DNA from 4 places in the Pseudomonas sp. BE134 genome. Region 3 is predicted to be linked to each of the others. Evidence: predicted binding sites of a transcription regulator. Region 3 holds the regulator's gene; each other region holds the start of a gene.
The links. The regulator sigma-54, encoded in region 3, starts transcription at its own class of promoters, with help from an activator protein. The targets are predictions, from matches to a motif close to ANTGGCATNNANNTTGCTNT.
Positions count from the first base shown of each region.

Region 1: the regulator sigma-54 is predicted to act here: its motif matches at 2,316-2,335, upstream of J2Y56_RS20815 (flagellar hook-length control protein FliK).
Region 2: the regulator sigma-54 is predicted to act here: its motif matches at 2,989-3,008, upstream of J2Y56_RS27720 (CmpA/NrtA family ABC transporter substrate-binding protein).
Region 4: the regulator sigma-54 is predicted to act here: its motif matches at 2,747-2,766, upstream of J2Y56_RS22665 (pilin).

Region 1 is NZ_JAVDUA010000026.1:59,906-65,400, reverse strand. It holds gene J2Y56_RS20830 (STAS domain-containing protein) at 1-181, shown strand, start outside; gene J2Y56_RS20825 (fused response regulator/phosphatase) at 187-1,890, shown strand; gene J2Y56_RS20820 (Hpt domain-containing protein) at 1,921-2,268, shown strand; gene J2Y56_RS20815 (flagellar hook-length control protein FliK) at 2,373-3,782, shown strand; gene fliL (flagellar basal body-associated protein FliL) at 4,007-4,504, shown strand; gene fliM (flagellar motor switch protein FliM) at 4,514-5,482, shown strand.
Region 2 is NZ_JAVDUA010000051.1:2,272-7,766, forward strand. It holds gene J2Y56_RS27710 (NarK/NasA family nitrate transporter) at 1-727, opposite strand, end outside; gene J2Y56_RS27715 (ANTAR domain-containing response regulator) at 1,067-1,642, opposite strand; gene J2Y56_RS27720 (CmpA/NrtA family ABC transporter substrate-binding protein) at 1,658-2,869, opposite strand; gene J2Y56_RS27725 (quinone-dependent dihydroorotate dehydrogenase) at 3,098-4,117, shown strand; gene rmf (ribosome modulation factor) at 4,409-4,627, opposite strand; gene rlmKL (bifunctional 23S rRNA (guanine(2069)-N(7))-methyltransferase RlmK/23S rRNA (guanine(2445)-N(2))-methyltransferase RlmL) at 5,154-5,495, shown strand, end outside.
Region 3 is NZ_JAVDUA010000022.1:37,043-42,537, reverse strand. It holds gene lptA (lipopolysaccharide transport periplasmic protein LptA) at 1-48, shown strand, start outside; gene lptB (LPS export ABC transporter ATP-binding protein) at 48-773, shown strand; gene J2Y56_RS18605 (RNA polymerase factor sigma-54) at 957-2,450, shown strand; gene hpf (ribosome hibernation-promoting factor, HPF/YfiA family) at 2,525-2,833, shown strand; gene ptsN (PTS IIA-like nitrogen regulatory protein PtsN) at 2,846-3,310, shown strand; gene rapZ (RNase adapter RapZ) at 3,313-4,170, shown strand; gene J2Y56_RS18585 (HPr family phosphocarrier protein) at 4,186-4,461, shown strand; partial or broken gene J2Y56_RS18580 (ZIP family metal transporter) at 4,515-4,826, opposite strand; partial or broken gene J2Y56_RS28510 (FagA protein) at 4,973-5,050, opposite strand; gene pmbA (metalloprotease PmbA) at 5,296-5,495, opposite strand, start outside.
Region 4 is NZ_JAVDUA010000030.1:46,372-51,866, forward strand. It holds gene coaE (dephospho-CoA kinase) at 1-492, opposite strand, end outside; gene J2Y56_RS22655 (A24 family peptidase) at 489-1,361, opposite strand; gene J2Y56_RS22660 (type II secretion system F family protein) at 1,363-2,580, opposite strand; gene J2Y56_RS22665 (pilin) at 2,813-3,235, shown strand; gene J2Y56_RS22670 (BON domain-containing protein) at 3,545-3,898, shown strand; gene J2Y56_RS22675 (DUF748 domain-containing protein) at 4,119-5,495, opposite strand, start outside.

The DNA.
Region 1 (5,495 bases), on a different contig from region 3:
CTCGGTGGTGGTCGACTTGAAAGACGCGACCTACCTCGATAGCTCGGCACTCGGCATGTTGCTCCTGCTGCGGGATCACGCAGGCGGAGACCGGTCCGATATTCGTTTGATCAACAGCAGTTCGGACGTGACGAAGATCCTCGCCATTTCCAATTTCGACAAGCTGTTCGACATCAGTTGACGGGCATGCAGTCACTCGAACCCCTGACCATACTCATCGCCGAAGACAGTGCGGCCGATCGCATGCTGCTGTCGCGCATCGTCCGCCGCCAGGGCCATGAAGTGCTGACCGCCGCCGATGGTGCCGAGGCGGTCGAAACCTTTCGCCAGCAACGACCGCACCTGGTGTTGATGGACGCCATGATGCCGGTGATGGACGGTTTCGAGGCTGCGCGACAGATCAAGCTGCTGGCCGGGGAAACCCTGGTGCCGATCATCTTCCTGACCTCGCTCAGTGAAAGCGAAGCGCTGGCCCGGTGCCTGGAGGCTGGCGGTGACGACTTTCTGGCGAAGCCCTACAACCCGGTAATTCTGGCGGCCAAGATCAAGGCGATGGATCGCTTGCGCCGCTTGCAAAGCACTGTGCTGCAGCAGCGTGACCTGATCGCCAGGCATCACGAGTATTTGCTCAATGAGCAGCGGGTGGCCAAGGCCGTGTTCGACAAGGTCGCGCATTCCGGCTGCCTGAGTGCGCCGAATATTCGCTACCTGCAATCGCCTTATGCGCTGTTCAATGGTGATCTGTTGTTGGCCGCTTTCACCCCGGCTGGCGATATGCATGTGCTGTTGGGGGATTTCACCGGCCATGGGTTACCAGCGGCCGTGGGGGCCATGCCACTGGCCGAAGTCTTCTACGGCATGACGGCCAAGGGCTACGGCCTGGCGGAAACCCTGCGGGAGATGAACGCCAAGCTCAAGCGCATCTTGCCGGTCGACATGTTTTGCTGCGCCACCTTGCTGTGTCTGAGCTTTCAGCGACGCTCGGTGGAGGTCTGGAATGGCGGAATGCCGGACGGCTATTTGCACAGCATCGCTACAGGTGAGCGCAAGCCGCTGACAGCGCGTCACTTGCCGCTGGGCGTTCTGAGCTCGCAGACCTTCGATGACCGCACCGAAGTGTTCCCGATGGCCGTTGGGGATCGAGTGTTCCTGCTGTCCGACGGGGTGATCGATACCTGCGATGGTCACGAGCAATTGTTTGGCGTTGAGCGGTTGCGGCAGGTGTTTGCGGCCAACCGTCAGCCTGACGCACTCTTCGAAGAAATCGAACAGGCTCTGCGGGATTTTGGCGGCGAAGCCCGCGATGACGTGAGCATGGTCGAGATCAGACTGCTGGAGGCGGCGCAACTGTGTCCTCCTGCGTTGGTGTACTCCGACAGCGGCCAGTCCTGTCCGCTGGACTGGTCAGCGAGTTTTGAGTTCCGCGCCGCGACCCTCAAACGTTTCAATCCGCTGCCCTACCTGTTGCAGTTGCTGCTTGAGGTTCACGGGTTGCGGGCTCAGAGCGGCGCGCTCTACAGTGTGCTCGCCGAGCTGTATTCCAATGCGCTGGAGCACGGCGTGCTGGGTCTGGATTCAAGCCTCAAGCGCGATGCATCGGGTTTTGCGCGCTATTATCTTCAGCGCAATGAGCGCCTGGATGCACTGCAGGACGGTTATGTGCGAGTGCATTTGCAGGTCACGCCAGAAGGCAAGGGCGGTTGCCTGACTGTTCGGGTTGAAGACAGTGGCAAGGGGTTTGACGTGGCTCGGGTACAGGATCGGCCGCTTGATGGTGCCCGCCTGTCGGGCCGTGGCATCAGCCTTATCCGCCAGTTGAGCCGTAATGCGAGCTGGTCTGACAATGGGCGCAGTGCGTGCGTGGAGTTTTTCTGGGAGGCTCTGGCATAATTCACGCATTCTTGATCAAGGAGTGAGCAAGTGGTTGACACACATCTGGACCCAAGCGTGCTGATCGCGTTGCAGGAAGTGATGGAGGATGAGTATCCAGAGCTGCTGGATGTATTTCTTCGTGATTCCGAAGAGCGTTTGCTGACGCTGCGAACGGCTGATAATGCCTTGCTGCTGATGAATACAGCCCATAGTTTCAAGGGCAGTAGCAGTAATATGGGCGCCGTTCGCCTGGCTGAGTTGTGCCATGAGCTTGAACAGCGCGCCAGGCAAAAAAGCCTCGCCGGCATTGATAAACTATTGGGAGAAATCGACGGTGAATTTGCCATCGTCCGACCGCTTTATGAGGCGGAAAGACAGCGCTCTCTCTCCGAATAATCCGACCACTTGGCGCTTTTAGCGCCGGTTGGTCATGCTGGCCCGTCCCTTGCATTTAACTCGCTCAACTGTACCTACGATCCCAGTGCAGCGGAGACCGTTTAATGCCCGTTACCCCCAATTCAATTTCTCAGGCCAGCCCGGCGGCCAAGACCGTCGCCACGTCCGCCAATACCCCGGCGGTGGCTGCTGAGCCCGGGGATAAAGCCTCCAGCTTTGCTGAGGTTTATGCCAATCAGTCTCAGGGCAAACCTGCTGTGGACGCGGATAAATCCGCCACGCCGGCGACTGATACCGCGGCGCAAGGCACGGCAAATTCCGACGTCAACAGCGATACCGCTGCCGTCCTGGAGCTTTTGGTTGCCGATAGCGGCAATTCCTTGCCCGCCGAAAAACCGGCGCCGGTCGAGGATGCGCTCACCGGCAATGTCGCACCGGTTGCCAGCGAGACGCCGGTGGTCGACACCCCCCCAATCGATCCGTCCCTTGATCCTGCCTTGATGGCGGTCGTGCAGCCATTGGTCACGGTTCCTGTCGAGCACGCCGTGCCCGTTGTTGACACTGTGCAACCGCAGGTCACGGTGTCGGTCGCGGCGCCTGTGGCTGCCACTCCTGCGCAAGCCGCCGCAACCATCGTCAGCGACTTCGATCCTGAAGCCGATCCACTCGACGCACTGCCAGCCGTGCGTCTGGCCATGGAGCAAAGTGGTCACATTTCCGCTTCCAGCCAGGCCCGGCCCATAGCAACTCCGACCCAAGCCCAAGCCCAAGCCCAAGCCCAAGCCCAAGCCCAAGCCCAAGCCCCGGCCCCGGCTGACAGTGAACCGACCTTGACGCAGAGCTTTGCCGCCGGCATGGCGGGCATGGTTGATCTGCAAACCGATAAAGACAGCACCAGCCAAGGCGGCGAGAAAGCGTTCAGTGGTCTGATCGATGACGGCCTTAAAGACCTGAAAAGCGCCAGCAGTGATACCCGTGTCGATGACTTCGCCAACCGTCTGGCGGCATTGACTCAAGCGGCCACCCCTAAAACGGCTAACACGTTGCCGGTGAATCAGCCGATTGCCATGCATCAGAGTGGCTGGACCGAAGAGGTGGTCAACCGCGTCATGTACCTCTCCAGCGCCAACCTCAAGGCGGCCGATATTCAGTTGCAACCGGCCGAGCTGGGTCGCCTCGATATTCGGGTGAACATGGTTCCGGACCAGCAGACCCAAGTCACCTTCATAAGCGCCCATCCAAGCGTTCGCGAAGCGCTGGACAGTCAAATGCATCGCTTGCGTGACATGTTCACGCAGCAGGGCATGGGGCAGGTAGACGTCAACGTGTCCGATCAGTCTCGTGGCTGGCAAGGTCAGGGGCAGGATCAAGCTCAGCAGGGGCAGGGCGGTCGCTCCAATGCCGCTGGTGGTCGCGTCGACTCGATGGAAGAAGACCTCGCGACTGCTGTGACTGAAGCCGCCGTCGACACCACCAGCGTGATCGGCTCCAGCGCCGTCGATTACTACGCCTGATAAAAACGCTATCCCCTGTGGGAGCGAGCCTGCTCGCGATGAGGCAGTAACATTCAACATTTTCGTTGACTGTTACACCGCTATCGCGAGCAGGCTCGCTCCCACATTTGTTTTTGTGGTCTCCCTGAAACCCCCGCCCAGCGCCCTCCCGATACTTCTGGCATAACACTTGCTCTTGCCTTGCCGTGCGACTGTGAAAACCCGAATAGTGACGGATTATTGGCATGGCGAAGAGCGAAGCAGCAGTAAAAGAGCCCGCAACCAAAGGCAAGATCAAGCTGATCATTTTGATCGTGGTGGCCTTGCTGCTGGCGATCGGCATGTCCGTGGGGGCGACCTGGTTCTTCATGCACAACGCCCAGAGCAAACCTGCCGCTGCGGAAACCGCAGTGGTCGGCAAGCAGCCCGCGATTTTTGAGCCGATGGCACCGGCCTTCGTCGCCAACTACAACCAGAATGGCCGTCAGCGCTACATGCAGGTGAGTATCACCATGCAGGGTCGCGATCAGGCCGAACTGGAGGCGCTCAAAGTGCACATGCCGGTGATCCGCAACAACCTGGTCATGCTGTTTTCCGGCCAGGATTTCACCGCCCTGGCCACGCCGGTTGGCCAGGAGATGTTGCGTCAGAAGGCCACGGCCAGCGTTCAGGAAGTGGCGCAGAAAGAGCTCGGCAAAGTGGTGATCGAACAGTTGCTTTTCACTAATTTCGTACTGCAGTAGGAACACGACATGGCCGTGCAGGACCTGCTGTCCCAGGATGAGATCGATGCGCTGTTGCATGGCGTCGACGATGGTCTGGTACAGACCGATAACGTTGCTGAACCCGGCAGCGTCAAAAGCTACGACCTGACCAGCCAGGATCGCATCGTCCGCGGACGCATGCCGACCCTGGAAATGATCAACGAGCGTTTCGCCCGTTACACCCGCATCAGCATGTTCAACATGCTGCGTCGCTCGGCGGACGTTGCCGTCGGTGGTGTGCAGGTGATGAAGTTTGGCGAGTACGTGCACTCGCTGTACGTACCGACCAGCCTCAATCTGGTGAAGATCAAGCCATTGCGCGGTACCGCGCTGTTCATCCTCGACGCCAAGCTGGTGTTCAAGCTGGTGGACAACTTCTTCGGCGGCGACGGCCGTCACGCCAAGATCGAGGGGCGTGAATTCACCCCCACCGAACTGCGCGTGGTGCGCATGGTGCTGGAGCAGGCCTTCATCGATTTGAAGGAAGCCTGGCAGGCGATCATGGAAGTGAACTTCGAGTACATCAACTCGGAAGTGAACCCGGCGATGGCCAACATCGTCGGCCCGAGCGAAGCCGTTGTGGTGTCCACGTTCCACATCGAGCTCGATGGCGGTGGCGGCGACCTGCACGTGACCATGCCGTACTCGATGATCGAGCCTGTGCGTGAAATGCTCGACGCCGGTTTCCAGTCGGACCTCGACGACCAGGACGAGCGCTGGGTCAACGCCCTGCGTCAGGACGTGCTGGATGTCGACGTGCCGATCGGTGCCACGGTTGCCCGTCGCCAGTTGCGCTTGCGCGACATCCTGCACATGCAGCCCGGGGACATTATCCCGGTCGAGATGCCGGAAGAAATGATCATGCGCGCCAATGGCGTGCCTGCCTTCAAGGTCAAGATGGGCTCGCACAAAGGCAACCTCGCGTTGCAGGTGATCGAGCCGATCGAGCGCCGTTGACCAGCGCTCAAAC
Region 2 (5,495 bases), on a different contig from region 3:
TCAGGCCGTATTGGTCGTTGAAGTAGCCGGGCAGGGCGCTGGCCAGGCCGATGAAGCCGCCAAACGTCACGCTGTAGAAAAACATGAACCACCAGCTGTCACGGTCGCCCAAGGCCTTGAAGTAGTCGGCCATGGATTTGGCTTTTGGTCGTTCAGGGGCATTTTTCGCCAGCCAGGCGAAGACGATGATGGTCAGAATCAATGGGATCAGGGCGAAGCCGAACACGTTGCTCCAGCCGAAAGCGGCCGCTAATACCGGAGCAATCAGCGCGGCCAGAACGGTGCCGGAGTTGCCTGCGCCGGCAATGCCCATGGCTTTGCCCTGATGTTGCGGCGGATACCATTGCGAGGCCAGCGGCAGGGCGACGGCGAAGGACGCACCGGCCATGCCGAGGAACAGACCCAGCACCAGCGCTTGTTCGTAGCTGTGAATCCCGAGTTGCCAGGCGGCGAACAGCGCGCAGATGACAATCACCTGACCAATCAGCCCGGCGGTTTTTGGCGACAGACGATCCGCCAGCATGCCCATGACAAAGCGCAGTACGGCCCCGGCCAGAATTGGCGTCGCCACCACCAGCCCGCGCTGTTGGGTGGTCAGGTGCAGGTCGGCGGCGATCTGCACCGCCAACGGGCCGAGTACGTACCAGACCATGAAGCTCAGGTCGAAATAGAGGAAGGCCGCAAACAGTGTCGGCGTATGGCCGGATTTCCAGAAGCTTGAATTCATCGCGCACCTCAGCTGTGAAGAGTCTCGAGAAGGAGTCATGAGCTAGCAGGTGGGGCGCCTAAGGGCCGCACCACCGGCCCCGGGCTGTGGGGCCAAAACGAAAAAACGCCGCCACCCGATTCGCCAAGGGCAAATGAGGTGAGCGACGTCTTTGTCGTAGGTGGGGCAACCGCCGTTGGTTACCTGTGGTGATTACTTAGCCAGATTTGTGCCAACAGTCCGGGACCGAGTTGCAGCCATTCGCGAGCAGGCTCGCTCCCACAGGGGATTGGGGTTTACACAGAGCCATTGTGGGAGCGAGCCTGCTCGCGAAGGGGCCTTTAAGGGCGCCACAAAACTTCAGCCGAGCAACTCACTCATGGCAATGATCTGCTCCGCCACCTGTATCAGCTTCTGCTGCCGGCTCATGGCCTGGCGGCGCATCAGGGTGTAAGCCTCTTCCTCATTGCAATCTTTCATCTTCATCAACAGCCCCTTGGCCAGTTCGATGCGCTTGCGTTCGGCCAGTTGTTGGTCGCGGGCATGAAGTTGAGCGCGTAACGCCTGGTCACTTTCAAAGCGTGCCATGGCCACGTCGAGAATCGGCTGCAAGCGTTGTGCGTGAATACCTTCGACGATGTAGGCACTGACCCCGGACTGGATCGCCTGGCGCATCACGCCGGGGTCATGCTCATCGGTAAACATGACGATCGGTCGTGGCTGGTCGCGGGTCACCAGCACCACTTGCTCCATCACATCGCGGCTCGGTGACTCGGTATCGATCAGAATCACGTCCGGACGCACCGTTTCGACGCGTTCGGGCAGGTCGATGGTCAAACCCGATTCGTCGATCACCTCGAACCCGGCTTCGGTCAGCGCGGCTTTGAGGCGGCCGACTTTCTTTGCGGTGTCGTTGATCAGCAGGATACGCAGCATGTTTGCAGTCTCCTGTCAGCGGTGGGCGAATCGTTGCGAGCTGTCGCTCATGGCGTGCAGCGTGAAGCTGCGGGCATAACCGGCCGGGTCGGAACCGTCCCAGGTTTTGCCGTCGATCAACTGACTGCTACGCATGTCCTGATCACTGGCGGCGACACCGACGGCGCTGGCGGCCTCTCGGTACAGGTCCAGTTGCTGGACGTCCCGGGCCACGCCGAGGTAATCCGGATCGTCGCGCAACAAACCCCAGCGCCGGAACTGGGTCATGAACCACATGCCGTCTGACAGGTATGGCACATTGACCTCGCCGCCGGCATGAAAGCGCAGCGCGTGCGGGTCTTGCCAGCGATTGCCCAGTCCATCCGCGTATTCACCCAGCAGGCGCGGTTCAATGCAGTCGAGGGGGGCGTCGAGGTAGTCGGGCGCGCTCAACAGCTGCGCGGTGCTGCGGCGGTTCTCCGTATTTTGCTCGATGAACCGGCTGGCTTCCAGTATCGCCATCACCAACGACCGCGCGGTGTTGGGGTATTGCTCGACAAAAGCGCGGGTGCAGCCGAGGACTTTTTCCGGGTGATCGGGCCAAATGTTCTGAGACGTCGCCAGGGTAAAGCCGAGATTTTGCTGCACTGCGCTGGCGGACCAGGGTTCGCCGACGCAGAAACCATCGATTCGCCCCGCTTGCAGGTGCGCGACCATTTGCGGCGGCGGCACCACCACGCTGTCGACATCCTGCAAAGGATGAATGCCCTGACTCGCCAGCCAGTAATACAGCCACATCGCGTGGGTGCCGGTGGGAAAGGTCTGGGCGAAGGTGAGTTTTGAGCGAGTTTGGTGCACGTGGCGGTCGAGTGCTTCAGGACTGGTCACACCCAACGTCTGTAAACCCTGGGAAAGATTGATGCTCTGGCCGTTCTGGTTCAGGCCCATCAGCACAGCCATGTCGGTGGAAGCTACGCCGCCGATGCCCAAGTGGACGGCGTAAATCAGGCCGTACAGGCTGTGGGCGGCATCAAGTTCACCGCTGACCAGTTTGTCCCGCAGGTTGGCCCAGGACGACTGGCGCTTGAGGTTCAAGGTCAGGCCGTAGGGCTGGGCGAACCCCTGAGTCGCGGCGACCACGACCGAGGCGCAATCGCTCAGGGCCATGAAGCCCAGATTGATGTCGGTCTTTTCCGGGGCATCGCTGCCATTGACCCAAGCCAGAGGGTTGGCTGGAACTTCAATCATCAATAAGCACCTTTCATAAAAAAACGCCGCAACGGGCTGCTTGCCAGAGCAAGGCCCAGTGACGACGCCCTTGTCTTGCGACCCATTCCGCCTTTGGCATGAGTGCTGATACCGGTGACGGTGCAAGGCATATGCCATCGCTCGCTGATTTTATCGCGCGCCTCGCCTGCAACCCGATGCCCGGCTATAATTGCCGCCACTTTTCGTAGCCCAGAGTCAAAGCCGCCCATGTACACCCTGGCCCGTCAGATGTTGTTCAAACTTTCCCCGGAAACCTCCCACGATCTGTCACTGGACCTGATCGGCGCGGGCGGGCGTTTGGGCCTCAACGGCTTGCTGTGCAAGGCCCCGGCGAAAATGCCGGTGTCGGTCATGGGCCTGGACTTCCCGAACCCGGTGGGCTTGGCGGCCGGTCTGGACAAGAACGGCGCGGCCATCGACGGTTTCGCTCAACTGGGTTTTGGTTTTGTCGAAATTGGCACCATTACCCCGCGCCCGCAGCCGGGCAACCCGAAACCACGGATTTTCCGCCTGCCGGAAGCCGAGGCGATCATCAACCGCATGGGCTTCAACAACCTCGGCGTCGATTACCTGCTGGCTCGCGTGGCGGCAGCCAAATACAAAGGCGTGCTGGGCATCAACATCGGCAAGAACTTTGACACCCCGGTTGAGCGCGCGGTCGACGATTACCTGATCTGCCTGGACAAGGTCTACGCCCATGCCAGCTACGTGACGGTCAACGTCAGCTCGCCCAACACCCCGGGCCTGCGCAGCCTGCAGTTCGGCGACTCGCTCAAGCAGTTGCTCGCTGATCTGGCCACGCGCCGCGCAGAACTGGCGTTGCGCCACGGCAAACATGTCCCGCTGGCGATCAAAATCGCACCGGACATGACTGACGAAGAAACTGCACAGGTCGCACAAGCGCTGATGGAAACCGGGATGGACGCGGTGATCGCCACCAACACCACCCTGAGTCGCGTCGGCGTCGAAGGCATGGAATACGGTGACGAGGCGGGCGGTCTGTCCGGCGCACCGGTTCGCGACAAGAGCACGAACACCGTGAAAGTGTTGGCGGCGGAACTGGCAGGGCGCTTGCCGATCATCGCCGTGGGCGGCATCACCGAAGGCAAGCACGCGGCCGAGAAAATCGCGGCGGGTGCGAGCCTGGTGCAGATCTACTCCGGCTTTATCTACAAAGGCCCAGCGTTGATTCGTGAGTCCGTAGACGCGATCGCCGCCCTGCGTTAATCGTGTAGCAGCTGCCGAGCCTGCGAGGCTGCGTCTGGCTGCGAAGCAGTCGTAAACCCGGAATGCACGGTGTGTCTGCAGGACTGCAGGGGCTGATTTTACGACTGCTGCGCAGCCGGACGCAGCCTCGCGGGCTCGGCAGCTGCTACAAGGGAACTGTGTGGCGAAAGACAGGCATAAAAAAGGGCTCCTCGAAGGAGCCCCTGGGCCGAAGCCCGCCGTCCGGATGGGACGTGCGTGGTTAATTCAGTCAGTCATCAGATTTTTGTGTCGCAGTGTTAGGCCCTGTAATTAATTGCCGACGGCGTGAAGTTCGTTGAGTCTGTGGATTCCCGCAGTGCCGGTCATACCGTCCCAGTTGTCGCCGCGTCCCTCGCGCCAGCCGTTAATCCAGGCTTGGCGTACTGACGGTAGAGTAAATGGGCAAAGCTCACGGGATTTGCCACCAACGCCATATTGATATCCGCGCAAAAATGCTCTTTCCAACGGATCACGCTTAAGTCTTCTCATAGGGTGTTGCCCTCACTTGTTGACTGTATTCATCGCGTAGACCTCAATCGAGGTCTGGCAGAAAAACTCTGCCGTTGGGGCCCGCTGCCGGCGTCGCGAGCCAAGGTGTTGACGTCGTTGCGGCGTCAACCTGTGTTGAGTTCTAACCAATGCGTCACATCGAGGGAATGATCGTTTTGTCATAAGGACGTAACGATAAAGATGCTATGGCGATAAGTAACGCGATGTTTGGTCCTTGGTTCTTGGAAAAGCCCTGTATGATCGGCGCCCCGCAGGATGACGGGGTTAATCCTAAGTGAGAATGACTTCTGTTGGCCGGGAGCATTATTCGACGAAGGGTCGACTTATGACATTTTGTTGCATCAACTTTTTTATCTGCCTGTGCATCTAAGCTCTTCTAATCTGAGCAGCACAGGTGGGACGGCACACCTTCGTGCCACGCGGGCGTTCTTTTAGAAAAGCGCCTGATTGAAAACCGGACCGGCAATGCGTTGTCGGTTCACTTAGCCAAGGCTCTGAAAATCCAATGTCCGATCAATTCGAAATCTTCCTCACTTGCCCCAAAGGCCTTGAAGGCCTGCTGATCGAGGAAGCCGTCGGGCTTGGCCTTGAAGAAGCACGCGAGCACACCTCTGCCGTGCGTGGCATGGCGACGATGGAAACCGCTTATCGCCTTTGCCTGTGGTCGCGACTGGCGAACCGGGTGTTGCTGGTGCTCAAACGTTTCCCGATGAAGGACGCCGAAGACCTGTACCACGGCGTACTGGACATCGAGTGGCAAGACCACATGCTCAACGCCGGTACCCTGGCCGTCGAGTTCAGCGGCCATGGCTCGGGTATCGACAACACTCACTTTGGCGCTTTGAAA
Region 3 (5,495 bases):
ATGGTGATCCAGCCCAAGCCGAAAACCGACGAGAAAAAGGCCCCGTAATGGCAACTCTGAAAGCTCAGCATCTGGCCAAGAGCTACAAGAGCCGCCAGGTCGTGCGCGACGTCAGCCTGTCGATCGACAGCGGTCAGATCGTCGGCCTGCTGGGGCCTAACGGCGCCGGCAAGACCACGTGTTTCTACATGATCGTCGGCCTGGTGCAGGCTGATCAGGGCCGCGTTCTGATCGACGATCTGGACGTCAGCCACCAGCCAATGCACGGTCGCGCAAAGGCCGGTATCGGCTATCTGCCGCAAGAAGCGTCGATCTTCCGCAAACTCTCGGTGGCCGACAACATCATGGCCATCCTCGAGACGCGCAAGGAACTCGACAAGGCCGGGCGTCGCAAAGAGCTGGAAAGCCTGCTGCAGGAATTTCATATCAGCCACATCCGCGACAACCTTGGCATGAGCCTGTCGGGTGGTGAACGCCGCCGCGTGGAAATCGCCCGGGCACTGGCTACCAACCCGAAATTCATCCTGCTCGACGAACCCTTCGCCGGCGTGGACCCGATTTCGGTCGGCGACATCAAACAGATCATCTACCACCTCAAGGCCAAGGGCATTGGCGTGCTGATCACTGACCACAACGTCCGTGAAACCCTGGATATCTGCGAAACAGCCTACATCGTCAACGATGGCCAGCTGATCGCCGAAGGCGATGCCGCCACTATCCTGGCCAATGATCTCGTCAAGGAAGTTTATCTGGGCCATGAGTTCCGCCTGTAAGCGTTGAGGTGTCTGGCTAGTCGACTGAGCGCTAATCGCGGTAAAAATCAACAGGTTTTTATTGTTACGGCGCTCTAGGCAAACACTTCAGTTTCAGGCATATAATTTGCTTATGTTTGGCGCTCCGGCGCCCTGTAGTGGATGGCGCATGTGCGCCGGCGAATAAGGTGTTAAGCCCCTGCCATGAAACCATCGCTAGTCTTGAGAATGGGCCAGCAGCTGACGATGACACCGCAGCTGCAACAGGCCATCCGCCTGCTCCAATTGTCGACCCTGGATCTGCAACAGGAAATCCAGGAGGCCCTGGAGTCCAATCCGATGCTCGAACGCCAGGAAGAAGGCGACGACTTCGACAACGCCGACCCCTTGGCCGACAAAGCCGAGCAGCCACCCAACGCCGACATTCAGGAACCCTCCTACCAGGAAACCGCCCCGACGGTGGACAACCTCGATGAAGGCGACTGGAACGAACGCATTCCCAATGAGCTGCCGGTCGATACCGCCTGGGAAGACGTTTACCAGACCAGCGCCAGCAGCCTGCCGAGCAACGATGACGACGAATGGGATTTCACCACTCGCACATCGGCCGGCGAGAGCCTGCAAAGCCACCTGTTGTGGCAACTGAACCTGGCACCGATGTCCGACACCGATCGCCTGATCGCCGTGACCCTGATCGACTGCATCAACAATCAGGGCTATCTGGATGAAACCCTCGAGGAAATCCTTGAAGCCTTCGATCCGGAACTGGACATCGAACTGGACGAAATCGAAGCCGTCCTGCATCGCATCCAGCAATTCGAGCCAGCCGGTATCGGCGCTCGCAACCTGGGCGAATGCCTGCTGCTGCAATTGCGCCAATTGCCAGCCAAGACGCCTTGGCTCGCCGAAGCCAAGCGCTTGGTCAGCGACTACATCGATCTGCTCGGCAGCCGCGACTACTCCCAGCTGATGCGCCGGATGAAGCTCAAGGAAGATGAACTGCGCCAGGTCATCGAACTGGTCCAGAGCCTCAACCCGCGCCCCGGCTCGCAAATCGAATCCAGCGAAGCCGAGTACGTCGTCCCCGACGTTATCGTGCGCAAGGATAACGAACGCTGGCTGGTGGAGCTGAATCAGGAATCGGTGCCACGGCTGCGGGTCAACGCCCAATACGCCGGGTTTGTCCGTCGCGCCGACACCAGCGCCGACAACACATTCATGCGCAATCAGTTGCAAGAGGCCCGCTGGTTCATCAAGAGCCTGCAAAGCCGTAACGAAACACTGATGAAAGTCGCCACCCAGATCGTCGAGCATCAGCGCGGCTTCCTGGAATACGGCGACGAAGCCATGAAGCCGCTGGTCCTGCATGACATTGCCGAAGCCGTGGGCATGCACGAATCGACGATTTCACGGGTGACCACGCAAAAATTCATGCATACCCCTCGGGGTATATACGAGCTGAAATACTTTTTTTCCAGCCACGTCAGCACGTCCGAAGGCGGTGAATGCTCGTCCACAGCGATCCGCGCGATCATCAAAAAACTGGTTGCCGCGGAAAATCAGAAAAAGCCGTTGAGTGACAGCAAGATCGCTGGTTTACTGGAGGCACAAGGCATTCAGGTGGCTCGCCGCACCGTCGCCAAGTACCGCGAGTCCCTCGGGATCGCGCCTTCGAGCGAACGCAAGCGGTTGATGTAGAGCCACGCCACAGCGTTCCAGTGGTAGATCATCTGATCTACCGCTTTATGCACTGGCAACGAAGGAGAAGCTGTATGCAAGTCAACATCAGTGGACACCAACTGGAAGTGACCGAACCCCTGCGCGCCTACATCGGCGAAAAACTCGAACGATTAGAGCGGCATTTCGACAAGATAACCAACGTGCAGGTCACGATGACGGTCGAGAAGCTGAAGCAGAAAATCGAAGCCACCCTGCATATTCCCGGCAATGAAGTGGTCGCAAACGCGGAACATACCGATATGTACGCGGCGATCGATTCACTGACCGACAAGCTGGATAAACAACTCAAAAAGCATAAGGAAAAGACCCAGAGCCTCCTCCAGGGCGCAACCGGTCGTTAACCCCCCCAATCCATGATCCGACTAGAAACCATCCTGACCCCCGGCCGTTCTCAAGTGAACGCGCCGGGTGGCAGTAAAAAGAAAGCCCTCGAGCAAATTGCCAACCTTATCCACCGCGAAGTACCGGATCTGGAAATGCAGGACGTCTTCGAGGCCCTGATTGCCCGTGAGAAACTCGGTTCTACCGGTTTCGGCAACGGCATCGCCATCCCCCACTGCCGGCTCAAAGGCTGCACCTCGCCAATCAGTGCGCTGCTGCACCTGGAAGCCCCTATCGATTTCGACGCCATCGACGGCGCCCCGGTTGACCTGCTGTTTGTGCTGCTGGTCCCGGAAGCCGCCACCGATGCACACCTGGAATTGCTCCGCCAGATCGCCAGCATGCTTGATCGCAAGGAGGTGCGTGAAAAACTGCGCAGCGCCCCGAGCAATGAAGCGTTGTATCAGGTTGTCCTGGACGAGCAGAACGGTCACTAATCATGCGCCTGATCATCGTCAGCGGCCGCTCCGGCTCAGGTAAAAGCACCGTCCTCGATGTTCTCGAGGACAACGGCTACTACTGCATCGACAACCTGCCCGCCGGCCTGCTGCCGGAACTCGCCGAACGAGCGCTGATTCATACCGAACTGCTGCAACCGCTTGTCGCTGTGTCCATCGACGCGCGTAACCTGCCGAGCCACCTTTCGCGGTTTCCCGAACTGCTCGAGGAAGTCCGTAGCCGGCATATCAAATGCGATGTGCTGTACCTGGACGCCGACGAAGAAACCCTGCTCAAGCGATTTTCCGAAACCCGCCGTCGTCACCCGCTGAGCACCGCCAACCGTTCGTTGGCCGAGGCAATCGAGGACGAAAGCAATCTGCTGGGGCCCATCGCCGATCTGGCAGATCTCAAAATCAATACCACCAACCTGAACCTGTATCAGCTGCGCGATACCATCAAGCTGCGCCTGCTGAATCAGCCGGAAGCCGGTACTGCGTTCCTGGTCGAGTCATTCGGTTTCAAGCGTGGCATGCCGGTGGACGCGGACCTGGTGTTCGACGTGCGCTGCCTGCCCAACCCCTACTGGAAGCCAGAGCTGCGTGCGCAATCCGGGCTCGATCAACCGGTGGCCGAGTACCTGGCAGCCCAACCGGACGTCGAAGAGATGTTCCAGGACATATCCTCGTATTTGCTCAAGTGGCTGCCGCGCTTTGCCGCGAGCAACCGCGCTTATGTCACCATCGCCATTGGCTGCACCGGAGGACATCACCGCTCCGTCTACCTGACCGAACGTCTGGGCCAGGTTCTGCAACAATCCCTGAAGAACGTCCAGGTCCGCCACCGCGACCTCAGCTAAAGGATTCACATCGCGATGCCTGCTCTGGAAATCGAAATCATCAACAAGCTGGGCCTGCACGCCCGTGCTTCTGCAAAATTTGTTGGCGTTGCCGGTGAATTCAAGGATTGCACGATTAGGGTAGGACGCACGCCGGAAACTACGGTCGACGGCAAAAGCATCATGGCCATGATGATGCTCGCTGCGGGCAAGGGCACCAAAATCCACCTGAGCACTGAAGGCGAGCAAGCTGATGAAGCGCTGCAGGCATTGGTGGATTTGATCAACAGATACTTCGACGAAGGCGAATAATACCGCGCCTGTAGCAGCTGCCGAAGGCTGCGCCAGCTGCTACAAAATTCGTGTCAGGCCAACGCCGTATCCATCACCATCATCAGACAAAACCCGATCAGCAAGCCAAGGCTAGCGAGCTTGTCGTGACCATTGCGTCGTGACTCGGGAATCACTTCGTGGATGACCACCAGTAGCATTGCCCCCGCCGCCAGCGCCAGGCCTAAAGGCAACAACAGCTCGGCAAAGCTCACCAGCCACGCGCACAACAGCGCGAATATCGGTTCGACCACGCCTGACGCCGCACCGATCAGAAATGCCTTGACCCTCGACATCCCCGCCCCGGCCAACACCAACGCAATCACCAGCCCTTCTGGCACATCCTGCTGTCAGTACCGATGCAAAACTGACCCACCCTACCGGTTGAAAACTGACCCACTTGGGCAAAATGCAGCTTTTGCGAGCTGCCCATGCTGTCCCAGGAGCAACACGTGGAAATCAGTGTTCTTATTCGTCAGGGTTTGTCTATTCGGTCCATCGCGCAACGGATCTGGCGACTCATCCAGCGCCAGCTTTCGAGGTACGGTTGCTCGTGCAAGGCAGAACTCATGATCCGGGCTCATTTGGTAATGAGATTTATTATTGGATGATAATGAGAAACAAAACAACTCGCTACTTGCTCAGTGTTAGTTATGGGAGCGAGCCTGCTCGCGATGGCGCAGTGTCAGTCGACATCGTTGGCGGATGTTCCACCGCAATCGCGAGCAGGCTCACTCCTACAGGGGGCTGGTGCCAGGCGCATAAAAAAGGCGCGCCACCCGATGGGGTGGCGCGCCTTTTGTGTAGCGGTAAGGGTTAGCTACCCGCCACTGTCATCCGCTCGATCAGCACCGAACCGGTGCGAATGTTGCTGCGCAACTCCAGGTCATTACCGACCGCAATGATCTGTTTGAACATGTCACGCATGTTGCCGGCAATGGTGACTTCCTGCACCGCGAACTGGATCTCACCGTTCTCGACCCAGAAACCCGCCGCGCCTCGGGAGTAATCGCCGG
Region 4 (5,495 bases), on a different contig from region 3:
GGCCTTGAGGATCGCTTGGACCTGTTGTTCCGTGGTCTGGTCGCGCTGCAAGGTGCGTTCGATTTGTAACTGTTGCGGGGCATCGATCACCAGGACCCGTTGGGTTATGGCGGTCTGCCCGGACTCGATCAGCAGTGGCGAAACCAGAATCGCGTAGGGCGATTGTGCCTTGGCCAGATTGTGTGCAATTTCTTCACCGATCAACGGATGCAACAAGTCTTCGAGCCACCGGCGCTGCTCCGGGACCTCAAAGATCAATGCGCGCAGGGCCGCACGGTCCAGTGTTCCGTCGGCTTGCAGCACGCCGGGGCCGAAGTGTTCGGCGATGGCGGCCAGCGCCGGGCGCCCCGGTTCCACCACCCAGCGCGCCGCGTGATCGGCGTCCACGACGTGGATGCCCAAGTCGATGAAGTGTTGGGCTGCCGCGCTTTTGCCGCTGCCGATGCCGCCGGTCAGGCCGAGAATCCAGGGTTTTTCCACAGGGGTATTCATTTCAAACCGACAAACTGCCAATAGAAGTCGGTTATTTGACCACCCCAGAGCAAGGCAATCCAGCCGGCAATCGCCAGATAGGGGCCGAAGGGGATTGGCGACGAGGTTTTTTCGTTGCGCAGACGCAACAAAATCACCCCGAGAATGGCGCCCACGAGCGATGACAGCAGGATCGTCAGCGGCAAAATCTGCCAGCCGCCCCACGCCCCGAGCATGGCCAGTAACTTGAAATCACCGTGGCCGATACCGTCTTTGCCGGTGAGCAGCTTGAACAGCCAGAAAACCGACCACAACACCATGTATCCGGCCACCGTCCCCCACAGCGCGTCATGCAATGACACGAAGACCCCGAAGCTGTTGACGATCAACCCCAGCCATAACAGCGGTAGCACCAGAACATCCGGCAGCAGTTGGTGCTCGGCGTCGATCAGGCTCATCGCCAGCAAGCCCCAGGTCAGGACCAGCACCGTGCAGGCCTGCCAGCCGAAGCCGAAATGCCAGGCGATAAACGCCGAGAGCAAGCCGCAGGCCAGTTCAGTCAGCGGATAGCGCTTGCTGATCGGTGCGGCGCAGTTCGAGCATCGCCCCCGCAAAAACAGGTAGCTGAGCAGCGGGATGTTTTCCCACGGGCGAATTTGATGATCGCACTGCGGGCAGTGGGAGTGGGGCAGCATCAGATTGTAAGTCGGGCCAGGCGCTTCGGGCGGTACGCCCAGCACATCGTGGGCTTGCAGCCGCCATTCGCGATGGAGCATTTTCGGCAGGCGCCAGATCACCACATTGAGGAAGCTGCCCACGACCAGGCCCACGACCAATGCGAGGGCCACGAAGAACGCCGGGTAAACGGTCAGAATTTCATTCAAAGGCATGTCAGATCGCTGAGCCGAGTTGAAAGATGGGTAAGTACATCGCAACCACCAGGCCCCCGACGATAACACCCAGCACGACCATGATGAATGGCTCCATCAGGCTGGTGAGGTTATCGACCATGTTGTCCACTTCGTCTTCGTAGAAATTCGCGACTTTGTCGAGCATGTCATCCAGTGCGCCGGACTCTTCACCAATGGCCGTCATTTGAATCGCCATATTGGGAAAGACACCCGAAGTGCGCATGGAAAAATTCAGCTGCATGCCGCTCGACACATCCTGTTTGATGCGCAGCACCGCACGCTTGAACACAATGTTGCCGGTCGCACCGGCCACGGACTCCAGCGCTTCAACCAGCGGCACGCCGGCGGCAAAGGTTGTCGACAGTGTTCGGGCGTAGCGCGCAACGGCAGACTTGCGCATCAGCGTGCCAATCAGGGGCAGCTTCAACAGCCAGGTGTCCAGCCAGTCGCGAAAGCCCGGAGATTTCCTGAAAGCGTGGCGCACGCCCAAAATACCCGCGAGCAGTATTCCGAGCATTACCCACCACCCTTGCTGCATGAACGCCGACAGGCCGATGACCATCACTGTGAACGCAGGCAACTCTGCACCAAAACCCTTGAACACCGACTCGAACTGCGGCACCACTTTGACCAGCAGGATCCCCGTGACAATGATCGCGACGAATATCACGGCCAATGGGTAGGTCATGGCTTTCTTGATCTTGGCCTTCAGGCTTTCGCTCTTTTCCTTATAGGTCGCCACCCGCTCAAGCAGTGTGTCGAGGGCGCCGGCCTGCTCACCGGCATCCACCAGGTTGCAGTAGAGCTCATCGAAATACTGCGGCTTTTTGCGCAGGGACGCGGCGAAGCTGTTGCCCGCCGCGACTTCTTGTTTCAACTCGTCCACCAGTTTGCGCATGGCCGGGTTATCGAAGCCTTCACCGATAATGTCGAACGACTGCAACAGCGGCACGCCGGCTTTCATCATGGTCGCCATCTGCCGGGTGAACAGGGCAATGTCCTGAGGCTTGATGCGTTTGCCGATGTTGAAAATCGAAGCGGACTTCTTGCGCACCTTGCCGGGATTGATGCCTTGTTTGCGCAGTTGGGCCTTGATCAACGCCGGGTTCTGGCCACTCAACTCGCCGGTCATTCTGGCGCCTTTGCGGTCTGTGCCTTCCCAGGCATACACGCTGATTTTTGCTGCTTTGACCGACATGTTCAGTCCTTGGTGACTCGATTGATTTCTTCATGGCTTATAGCCTAGTCAAGGCGCTGAGCCAAACCCGTGGTGTTGGGTGACAAAAATTGTCAGATAGTGCGGTTACTGGGAGTAGGAAAGGTCGTTGATTCCACGTGCTGCCCCGCCAACAGGGGGGGTAGCGCTTGGCATGGGCTGTGCTGATGCTATTTCAGATCATGAGCTTTCGACTCATGCATGGAGCTTGTCTATGAAAACTCAGAAAGGTTTTACCTTGATCGAACTGTTGATCGTGGTGGCAATCATCGGGATTCTGGCGACGTTTGCGTTGCCGACGTATTCCAAATATCAAGCCAGGGCGAAGTTGACGGCGGGCCTGGCCGAGATTTCCGCCATGAAGGTGCCGTACGAAGATGCGATCAACCAGGGCGAGGCGCCAACGGTCGCCAACGTAGCGCCGGCGGGTAGTGCCACGACCAGCAATTGCGCCGTGGCGGTCACCGGCACCGTGGCTACAGGGGATGGCAGCATCACCTGCACGATTTTGAATGCCCCGGCACCCGTTATGAGCAAGACCATTACATTGACCCGTAATGCAACCAAAGGCTGGTCGTGTGCCAGTTCCGCTGAGCAGGATTACGTGCCTAAAGGTTGCACCCCTTCCGCCTCGTAAACGCAGATATCCAGCAAGGCCCCGCTGCTTCGGTTGCGGGGCTTTTTTTTATTGTCGAATGCACCGCAACTGTGAAAAAAAAGACAAAAAATTCAGTGTGTTAGGAACTTTGTGAAAACCCGCAAGTTGCATGCAGAGTTTTGCCCGGTCATGCATTTTGCATGATTTCGAAATTTCGCCGTATTTTTAAACTATTGATTTATAACGATTTTTTGAGTGTTTCAAAGTTGGCACAGCGTTCGCAATATACCTGGTAACCCTGCTGAGAAGACAACCAGCAGACTTTCAAGAAAAACAGGAGTTACACGTATGAAGAAGTTCGCTATCGCTGCCGCTACTGCTACCGCGCTGACCCTGACTCTGGCCAACGCAGCATTCGCACAGACCACCACCACTCAAGCCCCGCTGACATTGGCTTCGGGTGAAGTTGCCAAGGCCACGGAAGCTACTTCCGATACCTGGATCACCACCAAAGTCAAAAGCGACCTGCTGACCGAAAAAGGCATTCCGGGCACCGACATCAAAGTCGAAACCAACAAAGGCGTGGTTTCCCTGTCGTCCACCGTTGCAGTGACTGATGCTCAGAAAGCCACCGCTGTGGCGATCACCAAGAAAATCGAAGGCGTCAAAGCGGTCTCCGCTGACGGCCTGAAAGCCGACTAAGGCAAGACTTCTCGCCTGGACCGGGAGAAGGTGTGGCAGACGAGTGAGTTATACGCCTGCCACTTCTCAAGATTAGGAGTTCATGCGAACGGCCATAAGGATGTGGCCATTACAGGCCCCGGCATTCGTGTCGGGGCCTGTTCTATTTGGGCGGCACAAAATAACTGTGGTCGCTCAAGGTCGTGCAGATCTCACTGGCTACTGAGCCATCTTCTGAGCATCACTCGGCATCCAGATGCAACGGTGTCACCACCCGACCATCACTTTCTGCTTGACCAAGATTGGCATCGATAAAGTACACACGGTCATCGGCCAGCTGACCTTTGTCCACCAGATAGTCCTTGATGCTGCTCGCGCGCTCCTGCCCCAACTGACGCAACAGCACGTCACTGGTGCTCCAGAACTTGATCACGTCGGCGCGCATTTTTGCGGTGCGTTCTTCCTTGCCCAAGTCATTCCATTCAGCCGGTGGCTGAGTCTTCAGACGCGTGCGATAGATGCCTTCCAGCAGCGGGCCTTTCTCGTTTTCCGGGACCGCCAGCAATGAAGCCTGGGCCGGGACTTTGTCGCCGCGACGCTGGAGCATTTTGTAGTAGTTGTACTGGTATTCACGCTCCAGGCGTTGCTCGGCAATGAGTGGGCCGTCGGTGCTGGCGGCGGCCGTGCCTTCGATTTCCAGACGCAGGGCCGGACGTTCCTTCAAGGCTTGGGACAGTTTGACCAACGCACCTTCAGCTTCCTGGCTCAAATCGCTTGAGCCCGCTGCGAACGACACGGTGCCCAAGTCTTCGGAACCACCACCACTGACCAAGCCGCCAATCATTTTGAACGGCGCTGCGGCCGCTTTGACGATCAGGTTGCGCAGGGTTTGCCAGACAATCGGCATGACGCTGAACTGCGGATTATTGAGGTCGCCAGTGACGGGCAGTTCGATGGAAATCTTGCCATCCACATCCTTGAGCAAGGCAATCGCCAGTTTCAGCGGCAGGCTCACGGCGTCCGGGCTGTCGACTTTTTCACCCAGCTGCAGTTGTTCGACCACCACTTTGTTTTCGGCCTTGAGCTGGCCTTTGATGATCAGGTAATGCAGGTCGAGATTGAGTCGGCCCTTGCGGATGCGATACCCGGCAAACTTGCCGGAGTAAGGGGTGAGCGTGGTCAGTTCCACACGTTTGAAACTGGTGGCGATGTCGAGGCTGGCCATCGGGTCGAACGGATTGACCGCGCCCTTAATGGTCACCGGCGCATAACGATCGACCTTGCCTTTGATATCCACGCTGGCCGGTTTTGCCTGACGACTGTCGATGGTGCCGATTTGCCCGTTCAGCTGCTGCGCGGCGGTGGCGAAGTTCGGTGTCAGGCTGAAGTCGGCGAAGTTGGCTGAGCCGTCATTGATGGCGATGCCGCCGATGTGAATGCCCAGTGGTTTGTTGTTGCTGGCCGGTTTGGCGGCGGTGGTTTTGGCGCCGGCATCGGTCGGTTGCGGGATCAACAGGTCATCGATGTTGGTGGTGCGATCTTCGTTGATCATGAAGCGCGCATAAGGCTGGAACAGATTGACCTTGTCGATCGACAAGTTGTCACCGTGCTGATAGTT